DNA from 3 places in the Halomonas sp. 72 genome. Region 3 is predicted to be linked to each of the others. Evidence: predicted binding sites of a transcription regulator. Region 3 holds the regulator's gene; each other region holds the start of a gene.
The links. Region 3 encodes LexA, which represses DNA repair genes until DNA is damaged. Its sites were predicted from a motif close to TACTGTNTANNTANACAGTA; they were not measured.
Positions count from the first base shown of each region.

Region 1: ACT3T6_RS03250 (LexA family protein) is a predicted target of LexA. The motif match lies at 4,472-4,491, and genes of this name have one in related genera.
Region 2: ACT3T6_RS10330 (PA0069 family radical SAM protein) is a predicted target of LexA. The motif match lies at 8,728-8,747, and genes of this name have one in related genera.

Region 1 covers NZ_JBQSYY010000002.1:284,130-294,858, forward strand. The annotation lists gene oadA (sodium-extruding oxaloacetate decarboxylase subunit alpha) at 89-1,897, shown strand; gene ACT3T6_RS03240 (sodium ion-translocating decarboxylase subunit beta) at 1,909-3,231, shown strand; gene ACT3T6_RS03245 (IMPACT family protein) at 3,305-3,937, opposite strand; gene ACT3T6_RS03250 (LexA family protein) at 3,938-4,375, opposite strand; gene ccmA (cytochrome c biogenesis heme-transporting ATPase CcmA) at 4,644-5,264, shown strand; gene ccmB (heme exporter protein CcmB) at 5,268-5,996, shown strand; gene ACT3T6_RS03265 (heme ABC transporter permease) at 6,011-6,757, shown strand; gene ccmD (heme exporter protein CcmD) at 6,757-6,966, shown strand; gene ccmE (cytochrome c maturation protein CcmE) at 6,956-7,432, shown strand; gene ACT3T6_RS03280 (heme lyase CcmF/NrfE family subunit) at 7,482-9,485, shown strand; gene ACT3T6_RS03285 (DsbE family thiol:disulfide interchange protein) at 9,482-10,009, shown strand; gene ACT3T6_RS03290 (cytochrome c-type biogenesis protein) at 10,000-10,467, shown strand; gene ccmI (c-type cytochrome biogenesis protein CcmI) at 10,464-10,729, shown strand, end outside.
Region 2 covers NZ_JBQSYY010000009.1:57,163-67,891, reverse strand. The annotation lists gene ACT3T6_RS10375 (TRAP transporter small permease) at 1-356, opposite strand, end outside; gene ACT3T6_RS10370 (DctP family TRAP transporter solute-binding subunit) at 502-1,488, opposite strand; gene ACT3T6_RS10365 (L-idonate 5-dehydrogenase) at 1,589-2,632, opposite strand; gene ACT3T6_RS10360 (SDR family oxidoreductase) at 2,655-3,422, opposite strand; gene ACT3T6_RS10355 (mandelate racemase/muconate lactonizing enzyme family protein) at 3,447-4,646, opposite strand; gene ACT3T6_RS10350 (cysteine hydrolase family protein) at 5,251-5,823, opposite strand; gene ACT3T6_RS10345 (hypothetical protein) at 5,916-6,362, opposite strand; gene ACT3T6_RS10340 (hypothetical protein) at 6,512-6,973, opposite strand; gene ACT3T6_RS10335 (alkaline phosphatase) at 7,093-8,532, opposite strand; gene ACT3T6_RS10330 (PA0069 family radical SAM protein) at 8,768-9,853, shown strand; gene gadC (glutamate:gamma-aminobutyrate antiporter) at 10,006-10,729, opposite strand, start outside.
Region 3 covers NZ_JBQSYY010000014.1:36,558-47,286, reverse strand. The annotation lists gene ung (uracil-DNA glycosylase) at 1-613, shown strand, start outside; gene upp (uracil phosphoribosyltransferase) at 712-1,341, shown strand; gene ACT3T6_RS12780 (uracil-xanthine permease family protein) at 1,429-2,661, shown strand; gene mobB (molybdopterin-guanine dinucleotide biosynthesis protein B) at 2,712-3,272, shown strand; gene moaC (cyclic pyranopterin monophosphate synthase MoaC) at 3,278-4,078, shown strand; gene moaE (molybdopterin synthase catalytic subunit MoaE) at 4,082-4,537, shown strand; gene ACT3T6_RS12760 (ribonuclease J) at 4,605-6,182, opposite strand; gene purU (formyltetrahydrofolate deformylase) at 6,503-7,357, shown strand; gene lexA (transcriptional repressor LexA) at 7,465-8,142, opposite strand; gene ACT3T6_RS12745 (TetR/AcrR family transcriptional regulator) at 8,408-9,085, shown strand; gene ACT3T6_RS12740 (L,D-transpeptidase) at 9,063-9,590, shown strand; gene nagZ (beta-N-acetylhexosaminidase) at 9,668-10,693, shown strand.

The DNA of each region.
Region 1 (10,729 bases), on a different contig from region 3:
GTAATTTTTTAGTCAGCCTATCCCCTTATTTGCCTTTATTTTGTTAGTTTTACTACATATCAATAATTTTAACGTGTGAGCTACTGCTATGAATGAGACAAAACGCCCGCTGGGAATTACCGATGTGGTACTGCGTGATGCCCATCAATCACTGTTTGCGACCCGCTTGCGTCTGGACGATATGCTGCCCATCGCTGAAAAGCTGGATCGTGTTGGCTACTGGTCGCTAGAGACCTGGGGTGGCGCCACCTTTGATGCATGCATTCGTTATTTAGGCGAAGACCCATGGGAGCGTATTCGGGCATTAAAAGAGGCGATGCCCAATACGCCTCAAGCCATGCTACTGCGTGGTCAAAATCTGTTGGGCTATCGCCACTATGCGGATGACGTAGTCGATAAGTTTGTCGAACGGGCCAAAACCAACGGCGTTGATGTGTTCCGTGTGTTTGATGCCATGAATGACCCGCGCAACCTGAAGCGCGCGATTAAAGCGGTTCGTCAGGTGGGTGGGCATGCGCAGGGCACTATTTCCTACACGGTAAGCCCGGTACATACCCTGGATAGCTGGGTCGATCTAGCGACCAATATTGCCGAAATGGGCGCAGACTCGCTGGCTATCAAGGATATGGCGGGGCTGTTAACGCCTTACACCGCATTTGAGCTGGTAACGCGGCTGAAGAAAAATCTGTCTATTCCTGTTCACCTGCATTGCCATGCCACGACAGGACTTTCCACTTCCACCATTCTTAAGGCAGTCGAGGCCGGTATCGATAACGTCGATACCGCGATTTCGTCCATGTCGATGACGTATGGACATAGCCCCACAGAGTCCGTTGTTGCGATGCTCAAGGATACCGACCGTGATACCGGGCTGGACCTTGAACTGTTGGAAGACATCGCGGGCTATTTCCGTGAAGTACGTAAAAAGTACGCTGCTTTTGAAGGTTCGTTACGCGGCATCGATTCGCGCATTCTGGTGGCCCAGGTGCCAGGCGGCATGCTGACCAATATGGAAAGTCAGCTGAAAGAGCAGGGTGCGGGCGACAAGCTGGACGATGTGCTTGGCGAAATTCCTCGTGTGCGTGAAGACCTGGGATTTATTCCGCTGGTGACGCCCACGTCGCAAATCGTCGGTACCCAAGCGGTAATGAACGTGATGATGGGCGAGCGTTACAAGTCCATTTCCAAAGAGGTGCAGGCGCTGCTGAAAGGCGAATACGGCGCGGCACCCGCCCCCTTTAATACCGAGCTTCAAGCCCGCGTGCTGGAGGGCGGTCAGCCGATTACCTGTCGCCCGGCGGATAACCTTGCACCTGAAATGCAAAAGCTGGCGGCAGAGCTTAAAGAGAAAGCCGGCGCCGAGCAGGTACGCTTGGCAGAGGGCGAGTGTGAAATAGATGATGTCCTCACCTACGCCTTGTTCCCGCAAATCGGTCTGAAGTTTCTTAAAAATCGTGATAACGCGGACGCTTTCGAACCTGCGCCCCAGGTGGCTGGTAGCGAGCCTGCCAAGCCTCCGGTGGTTACTCAAGACAGTGCGCCAGAGGCGGCACGTGGCCCTGAAACCTATACCGTAAAGCTCAATGGCAAAGCGTTTGTAGTGGAAGTTTCTGAAGGCGGCGATATTGGCCAGGTGCAAGAGCAGTCGCCTGCGCCTGCGGCGAGCCCCGCCCCGGCGGCCAGCCGTGGTGAAGCCATAGAAGCACCGCTTGCTGGCAATATCTTCAAGGTGAATGTGCGCCCTGGCGACCAGGTAGCGGATGGGGAAGTGGTCATCATTCTTGAAGCTATGAAAATGGAAACCGAAATTCGCGCCAGCAGTGCCGGCACGGTATCGAAAGTCAATGTTAGTGAAGGCGACAGCGTAGCTGTTGGCGACGTACTGATTGAGCTTTAAGGGCCTCGGGAATGGATAAGCTAGTCACGTTATGGGAGGGCTCGGGGCTTTATAACCTTGAGCTTGGCCAGGTGGTCATGATCGGGGTCGGGCTGCTGCTGCTCTATTTGGCGATCCATAAGAAATTTGAGCCGCTGTTGTTGGTGCCGATTGGTTTTGGGGGGATTCTTGCCAATATTCCCGAAGCTGGCCTTGCGATTTCAGCGCTGGACCAGGCCATTGAGGTTGGCAAGCCTGCCGTGCTTCAGCAGGTTGGTGCCGCGCTGGGCGTAATGCTGGATCCTTTGGCAGGTATTGATGCGTGGCGTGAAACGCTCAAAGTAGTTGCCCATGGTGAGGTAGCGCCAGAGCAGCTGCGTGCCGCTAAGGATATTGCGACAAGCGTCGGTTACAGCAATGGCATGCTGTATAACTTCTATTCAGTGGCCATTGCATCGGGTATCGCACCGCTGTTGATCTTTATGGGCGTGGGTGCCATGACTGACTTTGGCCCGCTGCTTGCCAACCCTCGTACGCTGTTTCTAGGTGCTGCGGCCCAGTTTGGTATTTTCGCCACGCTGTTTGGTGCCGTTGTGCTGACCTCCATGGGCATCATGGACTTCTCGCTGAACCAGGCGGCAGCGATCGGGATTATCGGCGGCGCCGATGGGCCAACGTCTATCTATGTGTCCAGCGTGCTTGCTCCAGAGCTATTGGGTGCTATCGCGGTGGCGGCCTACGCGTACATGGCGCTGGTGCCGTTAATCCAGCCACCTATTATGCGGCTGTTAACCACTGAAAAAGAGCGTCAGATAAAAATGACGCAGCTGCGCCCCGTCTCCAGGCTGGAAAAAGTGATCTTTCCTCTCATGCTGTTGATCCTGGTCGCGCTGTTTCTACCCGACGCAGCACCGCTTCTGGGGATGTTCTGCTTTGGTAATTTGATGCGCGAATGCGGCGTGGTAGAGCGGCTTTCGGATACCGCCCAGAACGCGCTGATCAACATCGTGACGATCGTTCTAGGGCTTTCTGTTGGTTCAAAGCTGATGGCGGAAAGCTTCTTGACGGTGGAAACCCTCGGGATTCTGGGGCTGGGTATCGTGGCCTTCGGAATTGGTACCGCCGCCGGCGTGTTAATGGCCAAGCTGATGAACCTAATGAGCCGTATGCCGATTAATCCGCTGATAGGTGCTGCCGGGGTATCCGCTGTGCCTATGGCGGCGCGTGTAGCTAATAAGGTCGGTCTGGAATCCAATCCGCATAACTTCTTGTTGATGCATGCGATGGGTCCAAACGTGGCAGGAGTAATTGGTTCTGCCGTGGCTGCCGGGGTAATGATTAAATATTTGGGATAAATAGACAGGATTGACGGGGAAGCAGAAGTGCCCCATGCACGGCTTACGGTTTACACCGTAAGCCGTTTTTGGTTTAGGGGGCGGGTGCGTTTACCGGGGTAACGTCCAGCGTGCACTTTAGGCGATTTTCCAAGGGGGAAAGGTCGAACGTCTGGTCGCGGGGCCAGCCAATGGTGAGCTGAACACCTTCGCCATCGTAGTTGACGTGTTCAATGGGGATGGCCTTTTCGTCGCACCAGGCGCGGGCGATCGCCTCGCTGGCAAAGGTAAGGCGTAGCGTGTAGGCGTCTCGCTCAATCACTTCACGCGTCGGTAAGGTTTCCAACGCATGGCTGATGGCTTGAGCGTAAGCCCGTGCCAGCCCGCCGGTGCCTAGCTTGGTGCCGCCGAAGTAGCGCGTCACGACACCGCCGATTTCACCCATTTGGCTGCCTTGAAGTACCTGGTACATTGGCCGACCGGCCGTGCCGCCAGGCTCGCCATCATCGGAAAAACCAATCAGTGTTTGCTCCCCAGGCGGCCCAGCAATATAAGCCGTACAGTGATGGCTGGCATTGGGGTGAGCAGCTCTTGCCGCTTCAAGAAGTGCACTAAAAGCGGCCACATCTGGCGCATGGCATAGCCACGCCAGAAACTGGCTTTTTTCGACCTCTATCTCGGCGGTATGCCACTGCGAGGCAGCTAAATCAGGAACTTGATAACGCAATCAGTGCTCCATAAGGCCATAAGAATTGGCAGCAAGGTCGTTGGCACTATCCTGCGCCACACCCATTACCATTCCTAACACTTGAATATCGCAATTGTGCAAAAAGAGATCCGGCGCTTGGGTATCGGCAGGCCATAAATGTACGCCAAAGCGACTGATCGAGAGCTGCTTCAACGCAACAGGTTGCTGATTGATGTGAGCGACGGCGGTTTCTTCGTGGGTATCGCATTGAAAACGCCGAATAATAATGACATCTCCATCAAACAAGTTGCAATCACGCATTCGGTTGCCGCGTATTTTGAGGGCGTAGGTATTGTGCCGCGTTCTGCGTGGTGCTGTTTTAAAGGCGCGTGCCGATTGAATGCCTTTAGGTGCGCAGGACGCGCTGCTCAATACGGTAGAACCGGCGTGAGTTGGTGCTGACATCGATATATTCATAGGAAATTCTCCAATGCAGCGCCCTTTCCCTAGGCGTTTAGTAGTGGCAAGCCAGCAGGTTGTTGGCATGTCTTTTCATACAGTGTTTTAGTATACAGCTGTTTTTGCATACAGTGGTAGTGCTGTTTTTATCCAGTGCCTTTTGCTATTCAAGATGCTGGTCCCGTCGGCACGCTTGGTGCATTCTCACGGCCGCTGCGATTGGCTGGAGATAACGTGGCTTTCCGTGTAGAGTTTTGGCTAACTATCAACCTGTTGGGAGATACCTTTGAGCCTGTGCCTGCAAGCACGACAACTAGCCTGCGAGCGTGATGGGCGCTGGCTATTTGAAGGGCTCGATCTCACGATTCGCAGCGGTGACATCGTTCGAATTGAAGGCCCCAATGGCAGCGGCAAGACCACGCTGTTAAAGCTGCTGGCAGGTCAACTGAGTGATTACCAAGGCGAGCTTTTCTGGAACGGCGCGCCACTTCGCAAGGTGCGTGAACATTATCTGGCCAACCTGCTGTATCTGGGGCATTCGCCAGGCATCAAGGCTGGGCTTTCACCGCTTGAAAACCTGGCCTGGTACCAGGCGCTAAGCGGCGAGCGGGGTAATGAATCGCAGCGCCTGAGCGCTTTGGAGCAAGTAGGGCTTGGCGGTTTTGAGGACGTATTGGTCGGCCAGCTGTCGGCGGGTCAGCAGCGCCGTGTGGCGCTGGCCCGGTTAACGCTGACGCGCCGTCCGCTCTGGGTGCTTGACGAGCCGTTTTCCGCCATTGACCACCAAGGCGTAGCCGCGCTTGAAGCGCAGCTTTCAGCTCACGCTCAAGCTGGGGGGAGCATTCTGGTAACCACTCACCATGCGCTGAATGCTTCGCCCGCCGCTCGCTGTATTCAACTGGGATAAACAATGACGCAGGGGCAGAAGGCGACCACTACACTACTTGAAACGCCGGTGCCGGGCGGGCTGTGGATCGCCTTTACCGCCACCCTCAAGCGTGATGTAACACTGATGTTCAGACGCCGCGGCGAACTGTTCAATCCGCTGGTCTTCTTCGCGCTGGTGATAACGCTGTTCCCAATCGGCATTTCACCCGACCGCGCCGTACTTGCGCTGATCGCGCCAGGTCTTTTGTGGGTAGCGGCGCTTCTGGCGGCGCTTTTGTCGCTGGATAGCCTGTTTCGCACCGATTATGACGACGGCAGCCTTGAGCAGATGCTGCTCGCGCCTCAGCCGCTAGCCGCGCTTAGCCTGGCCAAGGTACTTGCCCACTGGTTGTTGACCGGGCTGCCGCTGGCGCTGGTTGCGCCGCTTCTGGGTGTGACGCTGGCCCTGCCTCCGGGCAGCTACGCGGTGCTTGCGCTTTCGCTTTTGCTGGGCAGCGCCAGCTTGAGCCTGCTTGGCGCGATTGGTGCGGCGCTAACCGTTGGTATCGCGCGGGGCGGCGTACTGCTGTCGCTGCTTATACTGCCGCTGTATATACCGGTGCTTATTTTTGGGGTCGGGGCGGTGCAGGCTGCTGTCATCGGTGAAGGCGTTGCGGCGCACCTGGCCATGCTCGGGGCCCTGCTGGCTGCGTCGCTACTGTTGGCTCCCTGGGCGATTGCCGCCTCGCTACGCATCAGTATCAACGGTTGAGGACAGAACACGTCATGTGGACCTTTATTCATAAATGGGGCTCGCCCAAATGGTTTTATGCAATGAGTGCAAAGGTGCAGCCCTGGTGCTGGGCAGTCTCCCTGGTACTCATTGCGACCGGCACGGTATGGGGGTTAGCCTTTGCACCCACCGAGGTGAATCAGGGGCAGGGCGATAGCTTCAGGATCATTTATGTCCACGTGCCCGCCGCCTTTCTTGCCCAGTCGGTGTTTGTTTCGATGGCGGCGGCGAGCCTGGTCTTCATGGTATGGAAGATCAAGGTGGCGGATATGGCCGCGACAGTTATGGCGCCGTTTGGGGCGGTGATGACGTTTGTGGCGCTTTTTTCCGGAGCGGTGTGGGGTGTGCCCACCTGGGGTACCTGGTGGATGTGGGATGCCCGACTGACCTCCATGCTGATTCTGTTGTTCCTGTTTCTGGGGGTGATCGCCCTGCGCAGCGCTTTTACCCGTCGTGAGGGGGGGGCAAAAGCGGCTTCGGTACTGGCCATGGTTGGGGTCATCAATATTCCGATTATCAAGTACTCGGTGGACTGGTGGTTTACGCTCCACCAGTCGGCGACCTTTACGTTGACGTCGCGGCCCCTCATGCCCACGGAAATGTGGCTGCCGTTACTGATCATGGTGCTGGGCTTCTACTGGTTTTTTATCGCTCTTACACTGATGCGTACGCGGAATGAAATCCTGCGTCGGGAAATTGATAAGCGTTGGGTCAGGGATTTGATCAGGGAGGCGCGGTAATGGCATTTACATCGTTTGGCGCGTTCTTGGCCATGGGCGGACACGGCCCTTACGTGTGGGCGGCCTGGGGCGTCACGGCACTTTTGATGGTTGCCTGCATCATTCATGCTCGTTTTGAGCGCCGCCAACTGGCCAGTGCTGTAAAACGCCGTGCCCGGCGTGGTGACCGTCATCCACCCCATCAAACGAGACATGCTGATGACACCTAAACGTCGCCAGAAGCTGGTGATCATTCTCGGCGCGCTGGCGCTAGCCGCCGTGGCGGTAGGCCTCACGCTCTATGCCCTGCGCGCTAATATCAACCTGTTCTACAGTCCGGTGCAGATTGCCCAGGGTGACGCGCCCATCGAGCGGACAATCCGTGCAGGCGGTATGGTAAAGGAGGGCTCGGTTGTCCGTGACCCGCAAAGCCTGAACGTCGAGTTCCTGGTAACCGACTACGTGGACGAGCTTGCGGTGGCCTATAACGGCATCCTGCCGGATCTGTTTCGCGAAGGGCAGGGCGTGGTAGTGGTAGGCAAACTGTCTACAGACGGGCGGTTTATCGCTGACAAGGTGCTTGCTCGCCACGATGAAAACTACATGCCGCCCGAAGTGTCGCAAGCGTTAGAAGAGGCAGGTTACTCGCCTGCTGATTATCAGGACCAACCGGTTGAAGCAGCCAAGCGTGAATAGGTTGAGCCAATGTCCTATACCCTAGAGTCCGTGTCATGCTGGAGTGCCGATGTTGGTAAAACTGATCCCTGAGCTTGGGCACTTCGCGTTAATTATTGCCCTGCTAATGGCAGTATTGCAGGGCGTAATGCCATTAGCCGGGGCGGCCACGCGCAGGCCGCTTTGGATGGCATATGGTCATCCCATGGCCACGGGGCAGTTTCTGTTTATCGCAGCGGCTTATGTGTGCCTAACCGCCAGCTACGCGCTGGATGACTTCAGTGTGGCGAACGTCGCCAACAACTCCAACTCGCTGTTGCCCTGGTACTACAAGCTCAGTGCGGTGTGGGGCAACCATGAAGGGTCGGTGCTGTTGTGGAGCCTGATGCTGGCGGGCTGGGGGTATGCCGCTTCGCGCTTCTCAGGCGGCCTGCCTCGCGACATGGTAGCGCGGGTACAGGGTGTGATGGGCTTGATTAGCGTGGGATTCTTACTGTTTATCCTGCTGACGTCCAATCCCTTCGAGCGGCTTTTGCCCAACGTGCCTCACGATGGCGCGGACCTTAATCCGCTGCTTCAGGATATTGGCTTGATTGTTCACCCGCCGATGCTCTACATGGGCTATGTCGGGTTTTCCGTCGTGTTTGCCTTCGCCATTGCCGCGCTGCTGGGGGGGCGGTTGGATGCGGCCTGGACGCGCTGGGCGCGCCCCTGGACCAATATTGCCTGGGCCTTTTTGACGGTAGGTATTGCATTGGGCAGCTGGTGGGCCTACTACGAACTCGGCTGGGGAGGCTGGTGGTTCTGGGACCCGGTGGAAAATGCCTCGCTACTGCCCTGGCTAACCGGCACCGCGCTGATCCATTCGCTGGCCGTCACCGAAAAGCGCGGCTCGTTTAAAAGCTGGACCGTACTGCTGGCCATTTTTACCTTTTCGCTATCGCTGCTGGGTACCTTTCTGGTGCGTTCTGGTGTACTTACCTCGGTGCACGCGTTTGCCAATGACCCCTCACGCGGCTTGTTTATTCTGGTGCTGCTGACGATCACCGTGACGCTTTCTCTACTGATATTTGCGCTGCGCGCGCCCCGCGTGAGCCATCATGCGAGCTTCAACTGGCTATCACGAGATTCGCTGCTGCTTATCAACAATATTCTATTGGTCATCATGACCGTGACGATTTTGCTGGGTACGCTCTACCCGCTGATTTTAGACTCGCTCAACCTGGGTAAAATCAGCGTGGGCCCGCCGTACTTTAATGCGCTTTTTGTACCGCTGACGGTTGTGATGTGTCTCTTTATGGGGCTTGGTCCGGTCGCTCGCTGGAAGAGCATGCCAGCCAGTGAACTGCGCCGTAAATTGTGGCTTGCTGGCGTCGCTGCGCTGGTGCTGGGTATGGTGTTGCCGCTGATATACACCGGTGAATGGAACCTGTGGGCCTCATTGGGTATTGTGGCTGCGCTGTGGATCGTGCTGCCGATTGGGAGGGACATGTGGGATAAAACCCGCCACGGCGCTAGCCGCCTGGCGGGTTTGCGCAAGCTTTCCCTAGCGTATTGGGGCATGGTGCTCGGGCATGTGGGAATTGCAGTGACGATTATTGGTGTGGCCGTGGTGTCCAACTATGCCACTGAGCGCACGGTGCGTATGGCGCCGGGCACCGAGCTTGACGTCGCGGGCTATCAGTTCACGTTGACGGAGCTTAAAAGCCGCCGAGGCGCCAACTTTATGGCCGATACGGCCGTCATTCAGGTGCGCAATATCGAATCAGGGCGTGGTTTTATTATGCGCCCTGAGAAGCGCTTTTATCTGGCAACGGGTATGCCCATGAGCCAGGTCGCGCTACGCCCCGGCCTGTTTCGGGATCTTTACGTTGCCATGGGTGAAGATTTGGAGGATGGCAGTTGGGCCATGCGCATTCAATATAAGCCTTTTGTACGCTGGCTTTGGTTGGGCGGTTTGTTGATGGCGTTAGGCGGCATACTGGCAATAGTGGATAAGCGCTATCGCCGAACCAGAACGGCCGACCGTGCCGACGTGGCCCGCTCGCCCAAAACGCAGGAAGCCGCGCTATGAGCCGTCGACTATGGCTGTTACTGCTACCGCTGGGTTTTCTTCTGGTGGCGCTGTTTTTATATCAGCGTTTGCAGCATGACCCGTCAGCCCGGGACTCGGCGCTGATGGCACGTGAGTTCCCGACATTTGAGGCCACCACGCTGCGTGATGAAGGCACCCTGGTTGATCAAACGCTGCTCAAGGGGGAAGTCTCACTGGTTAATGTGTGGGGCGAATGGTGCCCGGCCTGCAAGCAGGAAATGCCCCAGCTTTTGGCATTGGCCGACCAGGGTGTTCGTATGGTCGGGGTGAACTATCGCGATACCCGCGAAAAAGGAATGCACTTTTTAAACGAGTTTGGCGACCCGTTTGAAGTGAATATCTTTGACCCTGACGGCAGCCTGGGCTTTGACCTTGGCGTTTATGGCGCGCCTGAAACGTTTCTGGTCGATGCCGGCGGAATTATTCGCTATCACCATAAAGGCGATATCTCTCCTCAGGATGTGGCCGAGCGTATTTTGCCGGAGGTAGCCAAATGGCGTTAATACGTACCCTGGCCGTGCTCTTCCTGCTGTTGTCGACAAGCGTCGTGGCGGAGGGAATCGAGCTGCGTGAGTTTGACGACCCGGTGCTGGCGCAGCGTTATCACGCATTAACCGCGTCCATGCGCTGCCCGCTGTGTGAAAACCAGGCCATCAATGATTCGAACTCGCCTATCTCCGCCGATATGCGGGAACGGGTGTATCAAATGCTGCAGGATGGGCGCTCCGATAGCGAAGTGGTCAATCACATGGTAGAGCGCTTTGGCGACTATGTTCTCTATAATCCGCGCCTGGAGAGCCGCACCTATCTTCTGTGGGGGCTGCCCATTGGGTTAGGCGTCGGGGGTGTTTTGATCGTGCTGCTGATTGTACGCGCACGGCGCCATGCGTCTGCCAAGGCGCTAAGTGCTGAAGAGCGCGCTCGGCTGGATGCGCTGATTCAGCGCAGGAGATCCTCATGACGCTTTTATGGGTCGCCATGGCGATTGTCATGTTGCCAGCGATTGTCTTGCTACTTTCCCCGCTGCGTAAGGCGCATGCGCTTTATGACCAGCAACGCGCATATGAAGCCAACGACACTTCGGCCGAGCAGAACGTGGCCATTTTTCAGCGTCGGCTTGTCTCGTTAGAGGCGGCTCATGCGCGTGGCGATGTTAGTGCCGCGCAGTTTGAAGAAGGAACGCTGGAACTTGAGCGTAGCCTTCTGGAAGATACTGCCACGCT
Region 2 (10,729 bases), on a different contig from region 3:
GTTTGACCCAGCATCATCTGACGCTCAATCACTGACCAGCTGGTCCATACGATGTAAAGAGCAAATGCCAGAAACAGAAGATCGCCCAGAATCACGATGGCCGGGCGTATTCGGCGAGGAAACAGATCAAGCGCGGCATCGATTTTGATATGACGCATTTCTCGCGCGCCATAGCTGATCCCCAAGTAGATAAGCCAGATAAACAGATACCGGGCAATCTCCTCGGACCAGGACAGAGAGGCACCCATAACATACCGCATGAATACCTGCACTGCGAGTAGTACGGTCATGGTAGACATCAATACGACGCAGACGGATATTTCCGCGTACTCATCAAACCATTTCATGACTTTCATTGGCTCTCTCCGGCTTAAAGACAGGCCGAAACAACGTGTAAAACCGGGTAACCTAAAACCGATTTCGCCTTGGGGCAGACCGAGCTACCGTAACAACGCACCAAAATGACATGGCGCCATTACGGTCGTAATGGCGCCATGTCGATCAATCGTTCAGCAACTGTTCGAGGTATTCCGGATGATCCATCATGGAACCAACCAGCGAATAGATATCGGCATCGATCATCGTCTGCTGCCATAGCGCTTTTTGCTCTGGCGTAAGCTCAGTAACGGTCACGCCGGACTGCTCAGAAAAACGTTCAACGACCTCGGCTTCCAGCGCCTGTGAACGCTCACGCTGAAACACTGTGGCCTCTTCAATAGCTTCGTCGATTGCTTGCCGCTGAGCCTCGTCCAAGGCGTTGTAGCGCTCCAGGTTCATGAAAACGACAAACGGAGTGTAAACGTGCTGAGTCAGCGAAACGTAGTCCTGCACCTCCAAAAACCGATTACTGTCGATCACCGAAAGTGGATTCTCTTGGGCATCGACTGTGCCCTGCTGCAAGGCAGTGAAAAGTTCGGAAAACGCCATAGGCGTGGGGTTAGCGCCCAACGCTCGCCAAGCGGCCAGATGCACCTGATTTTCCATGGTGCGTACTTTCATGCCGGCAAGATCCGAGGGCTCGGTCACTTCATGATTGTTGCCGGTGTAGTTACGAAAGCCGTTTTCCCAAAATGCCAGCCCTTTTAATCCTTTTCCTTCAAGGGAGTCGAGGATCTGCTGACCAACCTCTCCATCCAAGGTCGAATAGGCTTCTTCGGAAGAGAGGAACAAAAAGGGCGCATCGAACAGATAAAAATCAGGCACCAAATTGGCCAGAGGACTGGTAGAGGCAATGCCAATATCGATATCTCCAAAGATCGTGCTTTCGAGCACTACGCGATCGTCGCCTAACTGGTTATCGGGAAAGAGGCTGATCTCCAGTTCGTCACCAGTTTTCTCCTCGACCATACGTTTGAACTCGATGCCAGCTTCTTTTGCGGATTCGGCCACGACGTTAGCAAGACGCAAAGTATCGGCCTGGGCCAATGCAGGAGTGGTCAGCAGTGCCGCAGCCGCGAGGATATTTTTGAGTTTGGCGCGCTTAATCATACTTGTTTTCCTTATTTATGATGCTTGGCTGATGCAAAGCGCCCGTAAGGGTGCCTTGTTCTGACGTTCACGACTAAACCTTCACAGTTGGCCAGCGTGTTCATGCGTTTTCGAAATCGATTTGAACCTTCATGGCGCGATCACGCCGAGCGGCCAATTCAAATGCTTGCTCTGCATTGGCCATGGGAAGCACAGACGTGATCAACGGGGCGACATCAATACGCTTGCTGCCTATGAGCTCTACCGCCTGTTTGAATTCCTTGTCGAAGCGGAAAGTCCCTTTTATGTTTATCTCTTTCGCCACAACAAGATTCATTTCGAGATTCACTGCGCCGCCAAGCCCCACCGTCACGATAGTGCCCCGCGGGCGTACCACTTCTAACGCAGCACCCAGCGCTTGCGGGCTGCCCGAACACTCAATAATAACGTCCAGCGCCCCTTTTCCCTTCGCCAACGACTGAAGCTCTTCCGGCGACGAGCCGACGTTAATGGTGCGCATCGCCCCCATCTGCCGAGCAATTTTCAAGGGTGCTTCGTGCATATCGGTCACGATCACTTCTTTCGCGCCGGCGTGGGCGGCCAGCATGGCCGTCAAACAGCCGATGGGCCCGCATCCGGAAATCAGCACGCGCTTGCCCTCGAGCGCACCCGCCTGGCCCACGGCATGTAGGCAAACGGCTAAGGGCTCGGCACATGCGGCGTGGGTCAAGTCGATATCGCCGGGCAGTGCGACGAGCTGTTGACGATCAATCGTGATCGTTTGACGAAACAGCCCCTGCTGATGCGGAAAGCGCATGGCGCTTCCAAAAAACCGCATGTCGTCACACTGATTGAAAAGCCCCTGATGGCAATAAGTGCATTTTTCGCACGGTATGGAAGGGTTGATAGCCACCTTGTCATCAACGCGAAGATCCGTCACGCCATCGCCGACCGCGCTTACCATGCCGGACACCTCGTGACCCAACGTCATCGGCTCGCGCAACCTGACTTGGCCGAAACCACCCTGGTGGTAATAGTGCAGGTCGGAGCCACAAATGCCGCCCCTACTGATCGTGACCGTCACTTCATGCTGCCCTGGAGGCGTGGCATCAGGCTCCTCTTCGACTCGAAGATCATGGGCCTTGTGTATTTTAATCGTCAGCATCACTTACCCCACTCGATGAGTGTTACAGCACGGAAATCATGCCGCCATCGACATAAACGATGTGGCCGTTGACGTAGTTGGAGGCGGCCGAGGCGAGATAGATCGCCGTGCCTGCCAGCTCGTCTGGTCGGCCCCAGCGCCCTGCCGGCGTGCGCCCTTTAACCCAGCTGTCGAACTCAGGATTGCTCGTCAGGGCTTCGTTCATATCGGTCAGCATATAGCCCGGGCCGATAGCGTTGGCCTGGATACCGTACTGCCCCCACTCCGCCGCCATCGATTTGGTCAGCATCTTGATGCCGCCCTTAGCCACCGTATAAGGAGTGACGGTCGCTCGGGCCAGGTCGCTGGTCAAAGAGCCGATATTGATGATCTTGCCTGCCCCTTTCTCTACCATCCGTTTGGCTACTTCACGGCTCACGATGAAAGCCGAGGTCAGGTTGGTATCGATTACTCGCTGCCAATCGCGAGTATCCAGTTCAAGCATCGGCTTTCTAAACTGAATCCCCGCGTTATTGACCAGTATGTCGATTTCGATACCGCCCTGGTCCAATTGCGCCAGGGCCTGACAGACCGCAGTTTCATCGGTAACGTCGAAGGCCGAGACGTTAACCTCGTAGCCTTCGCCCTGCATCCTTGCGGCGCTGGCTTCAAGACGCTCGGTGTTCATACCGTTGAGTATGATCCGGGCTCCGGCCGCGGCCATGCCTTCGGCAATGGCCAGCCCAAGTCCGCGCGATGAGCCCGTTATCAGCGCGGTCTTTCCGGTTAAATCAAACAGCTTGATGGACATGACGTCTCCTTCGCGTGATCTCGTTTATACCGTCGACGTACGTACGGATAAATCCGGCCTTTCGAAAACGCTGGGCAGTAATTCGACCCCTAGGCCTGGCCCCTCCATGGGGTAGACATAGCCATTTTCGATTTTGGGCACCTGGGTGACAAGCTCGTTGTACCACCCTTTATAAAATGCTCGGACGCTTTCCTGAATAAGCGTATTGGGCTGGCTGAACGACATGTGTATCGCTGCTGCAAAGCCGACCGGCCCGATGCAATCGTGGGGTGCAAACGGGCGGTGCCAAGTTTCCGCCAGCGCCGCGATCTTGCGCCCTTCCGTCAATCCGCCGGTCCAGCAAAGATCCACCATGACCACGTGCGCGGCGTCCCGGTCCAGCATATCCTTGTAGGGCCAGCGCGAACCCAGCGTTTCACTGGCGCATGTCCACACGCTGGTCGACGCTGCGAATTCGGCAAGCGCTTGGGGCGAGTTCATGCGAATAGGGTCTTCATACCAGGTGGGCGCGAACTGCTCGAGCTCGCGGGCGATGTTCTTGGCGGTCGGCAGGTTCCACTGCGAGTGGAATTCGACCATGATCTCCATTTGATCGCCTACCGCCTTACGGATCTCTTCGAAGGGCTTGACCGCCTGCTTCATCTGAGCAGCCGTAATATACTGGCCCCGTGTTTCGGCCGCGGCAGGATCAAACGGCCAGATTTTCATGGCCGTGATACCCGATTCGAGCAGGTTTTCCGCCAGCTGTGCAGGGCGTCTCATAAAACCTTCAAGATCCTCGTATGGACCTTCCGGCTTATCCAGATTCCAGTTGGAAACCGGCTTGATTTCATTAGTTCTAACGTACTTATAACCGGCGCATGTGTTATAGATGCGAATCTTGTCCCAGCACAGCCCGCCCAGCATTTGATGTACAGGCAAGTCGCACACCTTGCCAAAGATATCCCAAAGCGCGATATCGATGGCCGAGGCGGCTCGATATTCAGCCCCTGTAGAAGACTGCGCCATGGGCAGCGATACCATCTCCTTATGCAGTGCCTCAATATGCAGGGGGTTTTTACCCAACAAGCGGCCTGCCAGCGTGTCATGAATGTGCGCCTCAACGGCCCCCGCTCCATAGAACGTCTCGCCCAAGCCCACGATGCCGCTATCCGTTTCAACATGCACCCAGAGAACGTTAGCGAACTCCTTAAGCCTAAAGGTTTTAATTGAGGTGATTTTCATTATTTCATGCACTCCTACTGCCCATCCGGGTATTGGAATCAGCCATTACTTGCATCGGGGTTTTATTGGTAGCGCGAGACGCCGTATCGGATTATTGAAGCAGTGAGTACCGCTTTCTTTAAATAAGTATCGAACTCGAACGACATCTCTTTAAAGCGTTAGGTTCTGTTCAAAGTGCGTATCAACCCAGTACAATCCAGACTGCCTCCCACTCGTGATATATCACGAAATATTAATAACACACGCTCGTATAACCGGCAATTAGCCCACTATGAGAGGACAAAAAAATCGTCGTAAGAAGTGAAATAAATATATGATTAAAAAAGAAAAAAATAATAAAATACTTTAGGATATTAACCCAAAGTATAAGATCTCAAGAGACTTACCAAACGACGTGTTGTGTTTTTAAGATAAATAGCAATGAACACTCGTGCCTTTGGAGAAGCCGAGGAAGCACGCCGTTATAAATGCCGTTTTGTTAAGCCCGCTGAAGTCAAGGCAACAAAAGTCAGAGGAACTTACGCGTGTGATACAACGCCAAGACGCTAAAAAAGCGCTTGAAAAGACTGTCTGAAGGTTCAGCCATTGCAACGCCCCCCATAGGCTACTGGATTGAAATCAACGCCTCCAATATGTCTGCCGCCTGCGTAATAGCCGCATACTCCCCTTCCAGATTCGCCAGTGACATAGCATGCACTTCATCCGCCGTGCGATAAGTACCTGCGTAATCCTGCTTAGCAAAGGTAAACGTGGCATCGGCGACGACGTGGGTATCAAAGCCAAGATTACCGGCCGTGCGAGCGGTGGCTTCAACCGAATTGCTGGTACTTACACCGACGATAACCAGCCGCTTGATCTCGCGAGCGTGAAGCCAGCGCTCTAAGCCTGAGTGGGTAAACGCACAGGGTATGTTCTTTTCTACTACGTGCTCTTTAGGTTGCGGGACTAGTGCGGGCTGGAACTCTGCGCCTGGCTGTCCCGGCCAGAACGGCGAGCCGGGGGTCCGAGAGATATGCCGTACATGCACCACCGGCCAGCATGTACTACGCCACTTTGTAAGCAGGCGCTGGATATTTTCCTCCGCATTAGGGTTATTGCGCTCGCCAGCGGCAGGGTCTCTCATACCCCGTTGCATATCGATGATCATCAGCGCGACAGGTTGATTACTCGTTACCAATTCAACATCCTCGTTTATAGGCTTCTTGGATCAGGCGTAAACCCAAGCGCTTACGTGGAAGCTATGCGTTACTAGCCTGCCCCTTCCCAAAATTACTCGAAATACTTCAACCTTCTATACAGCTTGGCTAGAAAACGAGCGCCAACTATTAGGCCAATGCTGAGCACCACCGCTGCTAGCGAACCATAGGCTACTATGCCTCCCCATGCCCATTGGCCAATCGCTGTGCTCAAATGCTGAACGAAAAGATACACACCGATCAAGAAGCTGCCTGCGCGTACCAGGCCCTCCTCGGCAATCGTTAAAGCAGGCTCAGCACGCTCTTCTCCAAAAAATTTATTGGCCAGCGTTACCGCAGAAAACCACAGTACGATACCCGCGATGATAGGAATAACAGCAGTGGCTGCGAGCCATGGCAGCCACTGGGCTAGCTCCGCATCGTAGCCGGGGCTAAACAGCAGCGGCGATACGCTTAGCAAAGGCGTAATGGCGAGGTAAATAGCGAGTAATCGAATCAAAAGAATGGAGAAAGGTTTCATAGGCTTACCTTACACTTAAACCTCCAGCATAAGCCAAATTTGGCCCAAAAACCTGGTACCCGATACAACATTGCCTTGGTAATTTCTTACCAAGGCAATGAAGCAGTACGGCTACACTCTGTATAACGGACGGATGTAGAACCGGTTGTTTAACGATCCCGAATGACAATCGGACCAATGGGCGCAACATTAGGCATGAACAGCATGACTTCGTTAACGTCGTGCATGGGGGCGACAAAATCGGCTTTCCAGGTGCCTACGCGTGGGTTCTTGTCTGGTTCGTAGTTAAAGCTCAGGCGCAAGCTGTCTGGCGCGACCACACCTCCATCTTCACGCAGCAGCGAGAACGACTGGTCGCCGAACTCGGCGTAGATCTTCCCGTCAATTCGATCTAGCGGGATATCGTCATAAATGATCTCACCAGAGTAACCTGGGTAGTCCGTCACGAAACGTACTTCAATATGTAAAACGCCCTCTTTGCGAACGGCTTTATAAGGCTCAGCATAGGCGTGACCACTGGCGGTGGGCGCGCGCTCAGCATTAAGTGCAAATGCTGACGTGCTGGCTAGTGTTGTCATTAACAGCAGTGAAAGCGTGTTATGAAGCTTCATATCTGACTCTTTTCGGGGTAGTGAGTGGATGGTCGTTGGCGAAGTGATATCAGTCAGTGGTTACCAACGGAACAGAGCCACCCGAAGGCGGCTCTGTTGTACTTGCTATACTTGCCTATTTATTCAGCTTCGATACCGAAAGCGTTTAGGCCCGCGCGGAATACGTCGGTGTTGTCGATCCAGTAGTGGCTGTCTTCGTCTACTTCATAGCGGGAAAGACCGTCTTCTGCCTGAGCAATGTCAAAGAAGAACTCAGCGCCTGCGCCGTGGGCATACAACGGTACCAGCTCACGCGTGTGGGTATCGGAATGCCAACGTACCAAGGGTAGCGCGCCAGCACCCTGATTAACGATCGGGCTATAGGCATTCACATCAGAGTCAGGACCTTGAAGCAAACCGTTACCGTGATCAGTCGTTACAATGATCAAGGTATCGTCCCAGGAACTGTTGTTTTCTACCCACTCAACGGCCGCTTCCACAGCTTCGTTGAAGTCGATTTGCTCTTCGATAATACGCGGCAGGTTGTTAGCGTGAGCAGCCCAATCCACAGCGCCACCCTCAACCATCAGGAAAAAGCCATTTTCGTTGCCGTTTTCACTGGCATTGAGCACGTTCAAAGCGCCTCCCGTCAGTGTGGCAAGGCTTGGTGACGTATCCAGTAGATTACCGCCGGTTACGCCGGGGCGGCTGTATTGCAGCGTCTGAATGTTCTGCACCAGGCCCAGTACTTTGTCCTTGGGAAGATCCAACTCACCAGCAGCCAGAGCTTCAAAATCGTCCTTGCTTTCGATAAAGGCGTAATCCGTTTCGCCGCCTACCAAGCGCTGGTAGGTCTCTTCGCCACCGATAAAGCGGAAATCGCTCTCACCGGGGTTATCGACATGCTCGCCGGCTGCATCGTAATAGGGGTGCCCGGTACCGATGGCGACAGTGGCAAGGCCAGAATCGACAATTTCGCGGCCAATGGCTCTATAGTCGTTGCGGCTTACGTTATGGGCCATGAAACCGGCAGGCGTCGCGTGGGAGACCTGCACCGATGAGACAACACCCAGAGCGCGGCCGCTATCAACAGTGTATTCGCCAATATGCTTAAGCGGCTCATCATCGTTGGACCAGTTGATGGCGCTGTTATAGGACTTATGGCCTGAAGCCAGCGCCGTTGCCGCTGCCGCGCTGTCGGTGTAATCAGCCCGAGCGTAGTCGTAACCGGCAAAGTAGCCCTTGTAGTTACCCAGGCTACCTTCGTAAACGGTATCTACCGCCTCGTCGTTCCAGAGCTCGGCTGGTTCAAACGTAACCGTACCGTCATCACTCTTGGTGGGCGTGGTAGAGGTGTTTAACGGATGCGTTGCCATGAAAAGCTGTGTGTCAAACTCATCATAAACTTCATGGCCCAGCGCGCCGTGACGGAAGTAACTTGCCGCACGGAACGTCTCGATACCGGTACCGTCGGTGATCATCAAAATAACGTTCTTAGCTGTATTTTCCTGCGCTAATACCGGCGTAGCCATGACCGATGCCAGTGCCAACGTGAGTGCGTTGCGCGTAAAGTTCTTCATTTTCATCCCTAAAATAAATTTAGCTAATTTGATATCCAACAAATCGTAGCGCCTAAAAATGTCATTTTCATGACTGCTAATGAAGGTAAGTCAATTATTTCTAATAAACATGAATCGCAATCAGTAGCCGATCCGTAAAACTGTTCATTGCGGGTTTCTCCTGAGTAACGCTTGCACGCTTGGTCACAACGCATATACTGTATATATATACACAAATATAGAAAGAGGCAGGCGTATGGCGTCTCTCGGCAAATCACCAATACGGCCTCCCGTGCACAAAGGCCGCGGGGCAACCTATGACCCGCACAACCGCTTTGCCCCAACCCATAGCGTGGCAGAAGACGACGGATGGTGGCGCGAAGAGACTTCCCCCACACGGGCAACTGAAGTACGCGAAGAAACCAGTAAGAGTGCGCTTTCCTGGAACCGGTCGCCAGACTTGCCTTTTGATCGCTCATTGAACCCTTACCGAGGTTGCGAACATGGCTGTGTTTACTGCTATGCCCGCCCTTCTCATGCCTATTGGGATCTGTCCCCGGGGCTTGATTTTGAAACCAGGCTGATTGCCAAAAATGGCCTGGTGGAGCAATTAAGTGAGGAGTTTTGCAAGCCTGGATACGTCTGCCGACCAATCAATCTCTCTGGTAATACCGATTGTTACCAGCCACTAGAAGCCAAGCGCCACTTAACGCGCCAGTTGCTTGAGCTATTATTGGCTTGCCGCCATCCAGTCACTATTGTGACCAAAAGCACGTTAGTGTTACGGGATATGGATCTGCTGGCTGAGATGGCCGAACACCGCCTGGTGCGCGTATTTATTAGCCTGACCAGCCTAGACGCCAATATGAAACGCACGCTGGAACCTCGTGCGGCCTCTCCTCAAGCGCGTTTAAAAGTTATCCGTGAGCTGAATACTGCTGGCATTCCCGTCGGAACGCTTGTTTCTCCGGTCATCCCCGGATTAACGGATCATGAAATAGAGCGGATTCTTGAGGCCGCCAGCCGTGCTGGCGCACGAACGGCGTCCTGGATGCTGCTGCGCTTACCCCATGAAGTCGCTCCTCTTTTTGAAGCCTGGCTGGAAGCCCATTACCCCGAGCGTGCGGCCAAGGTAATGAGCCTGATTCGCCAATGCCGGGGCGGCAAGGCCTACGACGCTCAGTTCGGTAAGCGCTTTCGCGGCGAAGGTATTTTTGCCGATATGATTGCACAACGCTTTAATCGCGCCAGCCGCCAGTGGAACTTTCAATCTCGTACCGAGCAAGGGCTGAATACCCGAGACTTTCGCCCGCCCAACGCTCAGGGCGAGCTTTTTTATTAAAGCCCATGAAAAAGGCATTTGCCTGACATACTCTCAGCTTACTGAAAGTGCCAAGCAAATGCCTAAGTGATTAATACTACTGTTTTTCGCTATTCGTCATAGCTCTGCTTAAAATCTAATGACGACCTTTCTAAACATCCTCCCATGGTTCATCAATGCAGCTTTTCTCCATCAACAGTGATGTGATGCGTACTGCGGGCTTTGGGATGAATAAAGTAGTGACCTTCGGGCGCGGTATGGGGCTTGATATGGTGTAGTTTAAGGTTTTTTGGCGCAGCGCTTTTATTATGCACTCCATAAATAATAAACGGAATCGATAGCACTACAAGGAAACAGCCGATCAGCAAACCGGTATACACTTCGTTAGACTCTTTTCCTGGCAACCCCGTGGGAGGGAAGAAGGAGACGACAAAAGCAACTAAAGAAGTAAGTAACCCCACTACTGCAACGGTAATTTTTATTTTGTTACCGCCAGGGATATTGAAGGTACGTTGATTTTCAGGCTGTTTTCGAACAAGGGTAATGTAAGCCAGAAATAGCATAAAGTAGCTGCACAGATAGATAACGACGGTTAGCGCTAGTGCAATCAGGAAGGACATATTATTTCCTCCCCCCGTATTCGTCAGAATAATCAATGCGATAGTTGTAATGGTTAGCTGAGAAATAACCAACGCCACCGGCACGCCGTTCTTGTTTACTTTAGCAAAACGCGCCGGCAATATACCCTGCTGCGCGGTTACCAACATGCCGCGTGATGGTCCAACAATCCATGCGGCTATTTCAGCCAGCACGCCCAGCAATAGCAGCGCAGCAATAATCCGAATAGCCCATTCAAAATGGCTGCCAAAGTGGTTAATCAACACACTGAACGTTTGC
Region 3 (10,729 bases):
GTTGAAACAGTTCTTGGCTCAGGAAAAAGCGGCTAAAAAGGTTATTTACCCTCACTCTTCTGATTGGTTTCGTGCGTTTGAACTGACGCCATTGGAAGAGGTGAAAGTCGTTATTCTAGGTCAGGACCCGTACCACGGCCCCCGTCAAGCGCATGGGTTAAGCTTTTCTGTTCAGCCGGGGGTGAAAATCCCCCCGTCGCTTGCCAATATTTATAAAGAACTGGCAAACGATGTGGGCGTTAAACCGGTGCCGCATGGCAGCCTGGTTAGCTGGGCCAAACAAGGCGTTTTGCTGTTAAACACGGCGTTAACCGTTGAGCAAGGCAATGCCGCGTCGCACCGCGGCAAAGGTTGGGAGCCGTTTACCGATCGAGCAATCGAAACGGTAAGTCAGCATGCTCCGCCGTGCGTGTTTTTGTTATGGGGTAGTCATGCGCGCCAGAAAAAAGCGTTGATTGATCAGCGGCGCCATTTAGTGCTGGAGTCGCCCCATCCTTCGCCGCTGTCTGCCCATCGGGGCTTTTTTGGCAATCACCAGTTTTCTCAAGCGAACCAGTTCCTGGTGGGGCAAGGACGTTCGCCCGTTGAATGGCAACTGCCCGAAAGCGCTTAACCTGATGGACAGATGCAGGTAGAATGCGCGCAATTTTGTATGCCTGAAGATGCGGCCTGAGTCGTTATCCTGATATCACACTGCAGTGAGGAAGCCCCATGAGTGTCTACGCCATTAACCATCCGCTTGTTCAACATAAGCTGGGACTGATGCGCGAAGTTGATTTGAGCACCAAGAGCTTTCGTGAACTGGCAGGTGAAGTGGCCAAGCTCTTGACTTACGAGGCCACGAAAGGCCTGGAGCTTGAGGATCACGAAATTCAAGGTTGGAACGGCGAGCCTATCGCCACGCGCCGACTTAAAGGTAAAAAAGTAACGGTTGTGCCCATTCTGCGGGCTGGTTTAGGCATGTTGGAAGGCGTTACGGATTTGATTCCCAGTGCGCGCGTCAGCGTTGTCGGCCTTTATCGCGATGAAGAAACGCTGCAGCCTGTGCCGTATTTTGCGAAATTCGCTAACGATATTGAAGAGCGCATGGCGCTGGTGATTGACCCGATGTTGGCAACCGGTGGTTCCATGATCGCCACACTGGACATGCTGCGTGAGCGGGGCTGTGAGCATATGAAGATTATTGTTCTTGTCGCTGCTCCCGAAGGCATCAAGCGTGTGCAGGATGCTTACCCAGACGTGGAAATTTATACGGCCTCGGTAGACGATCGACTCGATGAGAATAGTTATATCGTGCCGGGATTGGGAGATGCCGGCGATAAGATATTTGGAACGCGTTAAGCGTTTTGCCTAACGGTGCCCCTTACGCTTCGCGTTGGGGGCATTTTTTTGCCTTTTCGATATAAATTGATTCCTGGGAGTTGAGTGATGAGTAATGCTGGCAGCCGGTCCGAGTCTTGGCCGAAGGTACTGCTGACCGGAGCACAAATGCTGTTTGTCGCATTTGGCGCGTTGGTACTGGTTCCGCTGTTAACGGGCCTGGATCCAAGTGTTGCACTTTTTACTGCCGGTGCGGGAACGTTAATATTTCATGCGGTTACTAAGCAGTCGGTGCCGGTATTTTTGGCGTCCTCGTTTGCGTTTATCGCGCCTATTCAGGGGTCTATTGCCAGTTTCGGTGTTTCCGCGACGCTTGGCGGTTTAATGGTAGCCGGTCTTGTGTATGTCATTATTTCCCAGATCATACGCGTACGCGGTATCGGTTGGCTAAATCGTTTGTTACCGGCGGTGGTGGTTGGCCCGGTCATCATGGTGATTGGCCTGGCGTTAGCGCCGGTGGCCGTTAGCATGGCAACCGGGGAAACCAGCGACAATATCAGCTATGGTCAAGCGATCTTTTTATCCATGGCCAGCCTGCTGGTGACGCTGGTATTAGCGGTATTTGGGCGTGGCCTGCTGCGTTTGATTCCCATTATGGGGGGGATCGTTACCGGTTATGCACTCTCCCTGGTGATGGGGGTTGTCGATTTTACACCGGTACATGAAGCGGCCTGGCTTGGAATACCCAATTTTACGGCGCCTAGCTTTCATTGGGCGGCTATTTTATTCATGATTCCTGTGGCCATTGCGCCTGCGGTTGAGCATATCGGAGATATGGTGGCGATTGGTTCGGTAACGCGTAAAAATTATCTTGAAAAACCGGGCCTGCACCGTACATTACTGGGCGATGGTTTGGCGACCATGGTGGCGGCACTGTTTGGCGGCCCACCCAACACGACGTATTCCGAAGTAACCGGTGCCGTAACACTGACGCGGGCGTTTAACCCTGTTTATATGATTGTCGCGGCGATTATCGCCATTCTGCTGGCCTTTATTTCCAAGCTGGGTGCACTGTTGCAAACGATTCCAGGTCCGGTAATGGGCGGCATTATGACGCTGCTGTTTGGCTCGATTGCTGTCGTCGGAATGAATACGCTAGTACGTGCGGGTCAGTCGCTAACCGCGCCACGCAATCTGGTGGTGGTGTCGTTGATTTTAGTGTTTGGTATTGGCGGCATGCAATTTGGGGGAGGCCAATTTACCCTGCAGGGCGTAAGCTTGGCGGCTCTCGTAGGTATTGTACTGAATTGGCTATTGCCTCGTGAGCGCGAAGGGGAGTAACAGCTCCCTCGTCCTTATCAGGATTCATTACCAGGGAAGGAGACATGTATATGGTAAGTAATGTAGCCACTGCATTTCCCGTACTCGGCGTTGTCGCTTGGAGTGGAACGGGAAAAACGACGCTACTAACGCAGTTGCTGCCACGGTTGCGCCAAGCAGGGCTAAAGGTAGCTGTCATAAAGCATGCCCATCACAGTTTTGAAGTGGATAAACCCGGTAAAGATAGCTATGAGCTGCGTAGCGCCGGGGCGGCACCGATGCTGGTCGCCTCACGGGAACGCTTTGCGCTAATGCAGGAAACGCCGGGTCAGGATGAGCCAGACCTGGCAGCGTTGCTGGCGATGATGGCTTACCATGAGCCAGACCTTGTGATTGTCGAAGGATTCAAAGCATGGCCCATTCCCAAGCTCGTACTGTATCGTAAGGGAATTGGAGAGCCGTCTATTCTTCATGATGCGACGATTCAGGCGGTGGCGCTTGATGATCAACCACCGGTTGAGCTTGACCCCCGGATTACCCCGCTAAACCTTAATGATATCGATGCAATTACTCACTGGGTGCGTACGTGGGCTAGTACTCAACCCAATGGCACATTTTTAAAACATAGGTGATAAACATGCAGCTAACCCACCTCAATACGCGTGGTGAAGCTAATATGGTCGATGTGGGTGATAAGCACGAAACACGTCGTGAGGCCGTCGCCTCGGGGCGGATTTTAATGCAGCCAGAAACGCTGAAGCTGCTAAGTGATGGCGAGTTACCCAAGGGCGATGTCATTGCAACGGCCCGTATTGCCGGTATTCAGGCCGCGAAGCGTACCCATGAATTGATTCCCTTATGTCATTCGTTGGCGCTTTCCAAAGTCTCCATTGAATTTGATATCGACCCTGCGCAGGGCTGTGTCCACGTGACGGCACTGTGCCGATTAAATGGGCGCACGGGTGTTGAGATGGAGGCGCTTACCGCGGTGTCGGTCGCGTGTTTAACGCTCTACGATATGTGTAAAGCCGTCGATAAGGATATGTGTATCGACGCTGTTCAGCTTGAAAGCAAACGCGGCGGCGTACGTGGTGATTATCAGCGCAGTGCTCGTCCGCAAGCCCCCATTGTGACGGGAGAAGGGACGGCAGGCGAAGTGACATTAGGCGAACGCTGCGCCTCGCCCTGTGTTCGGGTGAAGTTTTTAGCCGAGCTGCGTGAACGTGTCGGTGTGAGTGATACGGTGCTTGATCTGGACCAGGTGCCGAGCCGTGATATTGCGGGTTTGAAGGCTGCGCTGAGCCAGCGTGATACGCGATTTAGCGTGCTCACCGACCAGCGGACGCTGTGTGCGATTAACCAGGTGATGGCCAACGATAGCGCACGGATTACTGACGAGGATGAAGTCGCCTTTTTTCCACCCGTGACAGGGGGCTAAACGATGAATATCCAGGTCCAAGTCCAGTCAGCGCCTTTTTCATTAGGCGATGGCTATGCGTCGACGCTCGCCCAGCGAACCGATATTGGGGCGGTTGTCAGTTTTACAGGGTTGGTTCGGGACTTTAACGAGTCGCCTGATGTCACCGGGCTTACCCTGGAACATTACCCCGGCATGACAGAGCGTATGCTGGAGCAGATAGGCGAACAGGCGTGGCAGCGCTGGGCGCTTCAAGCGGTTTATATTGTTCATCGGGTGGGCTACCTGGCGCCGGGGGATCCCATCGTTAGGGTGCTGGTGGCGAGCGCTCACCGGCGCGAAGCATTTGAAGCGTGTGACTTTATTATGGATTTTTTAAAAACCCAAGCGCCGTTCTGGAAAAAGGAGCATTCCACCAAGGGTGAGTATTGGGTGAAAGAGCGCGCTACCGATTGGCAAGATGCCGAGCGCTGGTCATAAGGCTATTACAGTACGCCGCCTGGCGAGTACGCTGCGTTCTACAGGATTCGGTTGCGCCTCGTTGCGTTTATAGAGGCGCTTCTGCGGCCATTATTTGTAAGTGGACCTCGGGCATGTGCTGCATGTGGTCCGCCAACCAATGAATCAAGCGTGGCTGTAGCGCAAGGCGCAAATCAGCCAGCGTATCCGCTTTAATCTCCTCCAACTGATTGTCCAGCCATTCGCTAAAGCTATCTTCGTCGAGCGGGCTGGCGCTGCTGCTATCCAGCATCAAGCGACCGATGCGCCACCATCCGGTATCGCTGGCCGCGACAGGCAGGGCGAGAAATAAACTGCCTCGGCGCGTCGTGGTTTTGGTGGCATCCAGGCCCGGATGCGGCACAACGCTATTTTGATTAACGATACAGGGCGGTTGAGGGTGGCGGGCTTCGCAGCGCAGTCCCAAGTGGTCCATAACGATCATGTCGCCATTAACGGGTGCTAAAGGTGCGCTGATGCCCAAGGAGTCTGCAATCGCTTGGTGGGCCTGCTGGTGGCGCGCTTCGCCGTGCACGGGGATCAAATATTTGGGCCTGATCCACTGGTAGAATGTGATGAGTTCTTCTTGCGCAGGGTGGCCTGTGGCGTGCAGCTCTGGATGATTAACCTCATCAAAGATCGTGACCCCAAGTTGGACCAAGCGTTTTTTGAGCTGCTCAATGGGGCGTTCATTGCCGGGGATAGCTTTGGCAGAGAAAATGACGTTATCGCTAGGCTCAAGGTCAATAAACGGGTGGCGCCCTTGGGCGAGTCGTTGCAGTGCTGCACGAGGCTCACCCTGGCTACCGGTGGCGATAATCACCACTTCATCGGGGGGCAAATAGCCCAAATCATGAGGGGGTACAAGCGCTGGGAAGTCATCCATGTAGCCAAGTCCGCGTGCAATGCTCACCATGCGCTCCATGGATCGCCCCATCAAACTGACCCGACGGCCGCATTGATGAGCCGCCCGGCCAATGGCCAGTACGCGTGCCAGGTTGCTTGCAAAACAGGAGACCACGACGCGGCCCTTGCATTCCTTCAGGCTTTTAGCCAGCGCTTTAGCCACATCGCCTTCACTGCTGGAGTGGCCAGGCAGAGGGGCATTGGTTGAATCACCTACTACTAAATCAATCGGGGCAAGCGCTCGAAAGTGCGCCGCGTTAATGGGCGTGCCAATCAGCGGCTCTGGGTCCAGCTTCCAATCCCCTGTGTGCATTATGCGGTAATCGCCCATCACGATGACCAGCGCGCAGCTTTCAGGGATCGAATGAGTAACCGGCAAATAGCGCACCGAAAAGGGCGCCGTTTCCATTGCTTCGCCCGGCTCGATAATCTTAATCGCGGCGCTACTTAGCTGGTGTTCAGCGAATTTTGCACGTAAGAGACCTGCCGCAAGTGGGGTGGCATAGATAGGGCAGTTCCACTTGGGCCATAACCAGGCAACCGCGCCAATGTGATCTTCATGCCCATGCGTTATAAATAACGCTTGGGGCGTTATGTTCAGTGCCTCGGCGGTGCCCAGGTTAGGTACTTGAAGGGGCGAGTTAGGCAAATCCTGGCGAATCATCATGCCGCAGTCGACCGCGATCCAGTGATCGTCGTATCCATACAGCGTTAGATTCATGCCGATTTCACCACACCCACCCAGCGGCAGTAGGCGCAGAGGTGGGCGGCGGCGAGGACGAAGTTGAACGCGTGGTGGATGCATCGGTTATGAAAAGCCTAAAAAGTAATGCCTTAACTATACGGGAAGGCAGGGGCGGCTAACAATGACCCCCGACATTAGATAACGGTGCTTCGTTAATAGGGTTCCGGTACACTAGGCAGCCGTTATTTACGGCGTCGCTATTTAGCCGCTGTTTGCGGCGCCGTTGCACTATGCCAATAGACGATGCCAATAGTGGTTTGTCATTTGTATTTCGTAGGTCGTCAAGAGTACTTCACATGTCTCATTATTACCGTTTAGTCGTTTCCTGCCCCGATCAGGTGGGTATTGTTGCCCGTGTGTCTGGATTTATTGCTCAACAAGGCGGCTCTATCACCGAGGCCAGTCAGCATTCTGACTTGCAAACGGGCCGCTTTTTTATGCGTTATGAGATATTGGCCGATTCGCTTGGCATGTCCGTTGAAACATTACGCAGCGCCTTTGAGCCAATTGCTCAAGAGTTTTCCATGCAGTGGGCGCTAATGGATACTCAAAAGCGTCGGCGCGTCATCCTCATGGTCTCCCGTGAGTCTCACTGCCTGGTGGATTTACTTTACCGTTGGCAGGCAGGTGAGCTGGATTGTGATATCGCCGGTGTGATTTCTAATCACGAAGACATGCGCTCAATCGCTGAGTGGTACGGTATTCCTTATCACCATGTGCCGGTGGACCCGAATAATAAGGAAGAGTCGTTTACTCAGGTGCAGGAGCTTATTGATAACGCGCGAGCGGACTGTATTGTATTGGCGCGCTATATGCAGATTCTGCCCCCGTCGTTGTGTGAGCGCTATGCTGGGCAGGTGATTAATATTCACCACAGCTTCTTGCCTTCATTTGCCGGCGCCAAGCCTTACCATCAGGCTTATGAGCGCGGCGTAAAGCTAATTGGCGCGACGTGCCACTACGTGACGGAGGAGTTGGATGCCGGGCCGATTATTGAGCAGGACATTCATCGTGTGAGCCATTGCCATACGCCAACTGACCTGGTTCGCTTTGGGCGCGATGTAGAAAAAGCCGTATTGGCGCGAGGCCTGCGCTGGCATATGGAGGACCGCGTTTTGATCCACGGCAATAAGACCGTTGTCTTTAGCTAAGCGTTTTAAAAACTGTTTAAGCTGAACCAGTAACAAAACAAGGGGGTGGTCATGAAAATGGCCACCCCCTTGATGCTTTTAAAATCCGATTTTACGCAAACGGCTTATTAGCCTAGCGCTTGGCCATTACCGCCACGGATGACGCCTACACCTACGCCTTCAATATCCAGGGATTGGGTTCGCAGGTCGATTTCAATCGGTGCAAAATCAGCGTTTTCCGCAATCAGCATGACCTGATGCCCTTGGCGTTGAAAGCGTTTTACGGTGACTTCATCTTCCAGCCGCGCAACGACGATTTGCCCGTCACGTACACGATCAGTGCGGTGCACCGCCAGTAAATCGCCTTCCAGGATGCCCACATCCTTCATGGATAAACCGCGTACTCGCAGGAGGTAGTCGGCTTTAGGGGTGAAATATTCCGCGGGTAGCGGGCAGTAACGGTCAATATGCTCCGCTGCAAGGATCGGGCTGCCAGCGGCCACTTCACCAATAACTGGCAAGCCCATCGGCGGAAGATCATTGCTGTTGGCTGCAACGGTGGCGGGTAATTCGCTAACGTCCTGAGCTTCCTGGTTGGGGAGGCGAATCCCCCGCGACGTATTGCGAATAATCCGGATAACGCCTTTACGCTCAAGAGCACGTAAATGCTCTTCAGCGGCATTGGGGGATTTAAAGCCCAAGGCCTTGGCAATTTCGGCGCGGGTGGGAGGGTAGCCGAATTCACCCATGGTTTTTACTATAAAATCAAAAACATGTTGCTGACGTGCTGTGAGTGGCCGCGACATACCAAACTCCATAAACAATAAAAGACAGTCGGTATCTGTCTGCTTGATCAGTATGTGTTTAAGTATACAGTATGTTGCTCTATCCAGTACATGGTTAAAAAAGCAGCTTGTTAAAACACTGTCTGTGAGCGGTAAGACGTTTGAATTAACGCTAATGTGCAGGGTAGCCAATTAAAAAAATCGGTGAATAAGGGTGATTGAGCCTGATTAAGATATGACTTACTATTCTGGCATGTTTTAAACACTCGTTTCTCCGGAGGCCATAATGGCACAATCTGACACGGTGTCACGCATTCTGGATACCGCTGAGGTGCTGTTTGCAGAGCGTGGCTTTGCTGAAACGTCACTGCGTAACATTACCAGTAAAGCGCGAGTAAACCTGGCGGCTGTTAATTATCATTTTGGTTCCAAGAAAGCCCTTATCCAAGCCGTATTCTCGCGCTATCTAGACCCGTTTACTCAGCGTTTTCATGGTGCGCTCGATGAGCTTGAAGCCCACTACGCCGATCGTGCCATCCCCCTGGAAGAGCTGCTTGAAACAATGGCCACCACGGTGCTGGCAGTGCCTGCTGAACGGGATAGTTTGAAAGTCTTCATGCGCTTATTGGGATTAGCCTATAGCCAAGCGCAGGGGCATTTACGGCGCCATATTCAAGAGCAATATGGGGATGTGTTTACCCGCTTTACCGGGCTTGTGCGTAAGGCGACCCCTGATTTACCCGATGCCGAGCGTTTTTGGCGGCTGCACTTTATGTTGGGTACGGTCATTTTCACCTTGTCGGGGCTGGATGCGCTACGTGATATCGCCTCCAAGGATTATCAGGAGCAGGTGACTGTGCGTGATTTAGTGCGACGCTTGCGCCCTGTGGTCGTTGCCGCCATGAATGCTCCACTGCCGCAAGAGGTTGAAGGAGCGCAGCATGCGAACGCCCCTGTTAGCTGAGTTGCCACCTAAAAAAGGCGGCTGGATCGAAATTGATACCGGCGCACAAATCCTGCGCTGGTGGCAGGGTCAAACACCAGACTTTGAGTGCGCTATCTCTACTGGAGGCGCTGGCGTTGGCCAGCAAGAAGGAAGTGGCCAAACGCCGCATGGCTGGCACTATGTTCGCGCGGCAATTGGCCATGAACAGCCGGTCAATGCGGTATTTAGAGGCAGGCGTTTTACCGGTGAAATTTTCTCAAGTGACTTGGCCGACGCTCATCCGACACGTGACTGGATTTTGACGCGTATTTTATGGCTGTGTGGGTTAGAGCGAGGATTTAACCGTGCAGGCACGGTTGACTCTCAGCGCCGCTATATTTATGTACACGGAACGCCGCCCGATCAACCGATGGGCAAACCTGCTTCACATGGCTGTGTTCGTATGCGCAACGAGGACCTGCTTTATATCTTTGAGCGCGCCGTGCCTGGAACGCCTGTTTGGCTACATGGCAGCCATCTGTAATGGCCTTACGCAGAGGCTTTTTTGACTCTGTGCGTTGATCGTCTAAAATCATCGGCCCTTTTGTTGGATCCCTGCTAATGACTCAACCTATTGGCCCGGTCATGCTCGACCTGGAAGGGCCTGAATTATCCAATGCTGAAAAGCGCTTGCTGCTTGAACCTGCTGTCGGTGGCGTGATTTTGTTTGCCCGTAATGTGGAAGACGCCTACCAGGTGCGCAAGCTGTGTAGCGATATAAGGCGCATACGGGGCGATCTTTTATTGGCGGTTGACCAAGAGGGTGGCCGCGTACAGCGTATCAAAAAAGGGCTTACCCGCTTACCGGCCATGGCCCGGATTGGTGAGCGTTATGCTCAAGACCCTGAAGAAGGCCGCTCTCTCGCCATGGACGCAGGTTGGTTGCTTGGCATGGAAATGGCCGCCTGTGGGCTGGATTTAAGCTTTGCACCAGTGCTTGATGTGGATAGCGGGATTTCTAGCGTCATCGGCGACCGTAGTTTCAGTGGTGACCCTGAGCACGTTGCTCAATTAGGCGCCGCTTTTGTTGAGGGCTTACATCAGGCGGGCATGGGCGCTGTGGGTAAACACTTCCCTGGTCACGGCGGCGTAGCCGCGGATTCCCATGTCGCACTGCCCATTGATGAGCGTTCAATGGAGGCAATTAAACAGCGCGACCTTGTCCCCTTTGAACAGCTAGCCCCCCAGCTTGATGGCATCATGCCCGCGCATGTCATTTATCGAGCATTTGATACACGCCCGGCGGGCTTTTCGCCCAGTTGGTTGGGGATGCTGCGTGAATCGCTGGGCTTTAAAGGCTGTATTTTTTCAGATGATTTAAGTATGGCAGGTGCTCACGAAGCGGGCTCGCCACGCGAGCGTGCCGCTGCTGCACTCGCCGCTGGCTGCGATATGTTGCTGGTGTGTAACGACCGTGCCGCTGCGCTTGAGGTCGTTGAAGCCAGCCAGGGCATCGCCAATAAGCGCCCTGCGAAACTCCGCTATGGCCGTGCACGACCTGATTTGGATGCGCTGAGCGCGCTGGGGCGTTGGCGACGTACGCATGCCAGGCTAGAAGCGCTGGCGGACTTCCCTAACCCCACCTGAATTTTCTTTTCGCAATATTGCTACATTTTTGGGAGT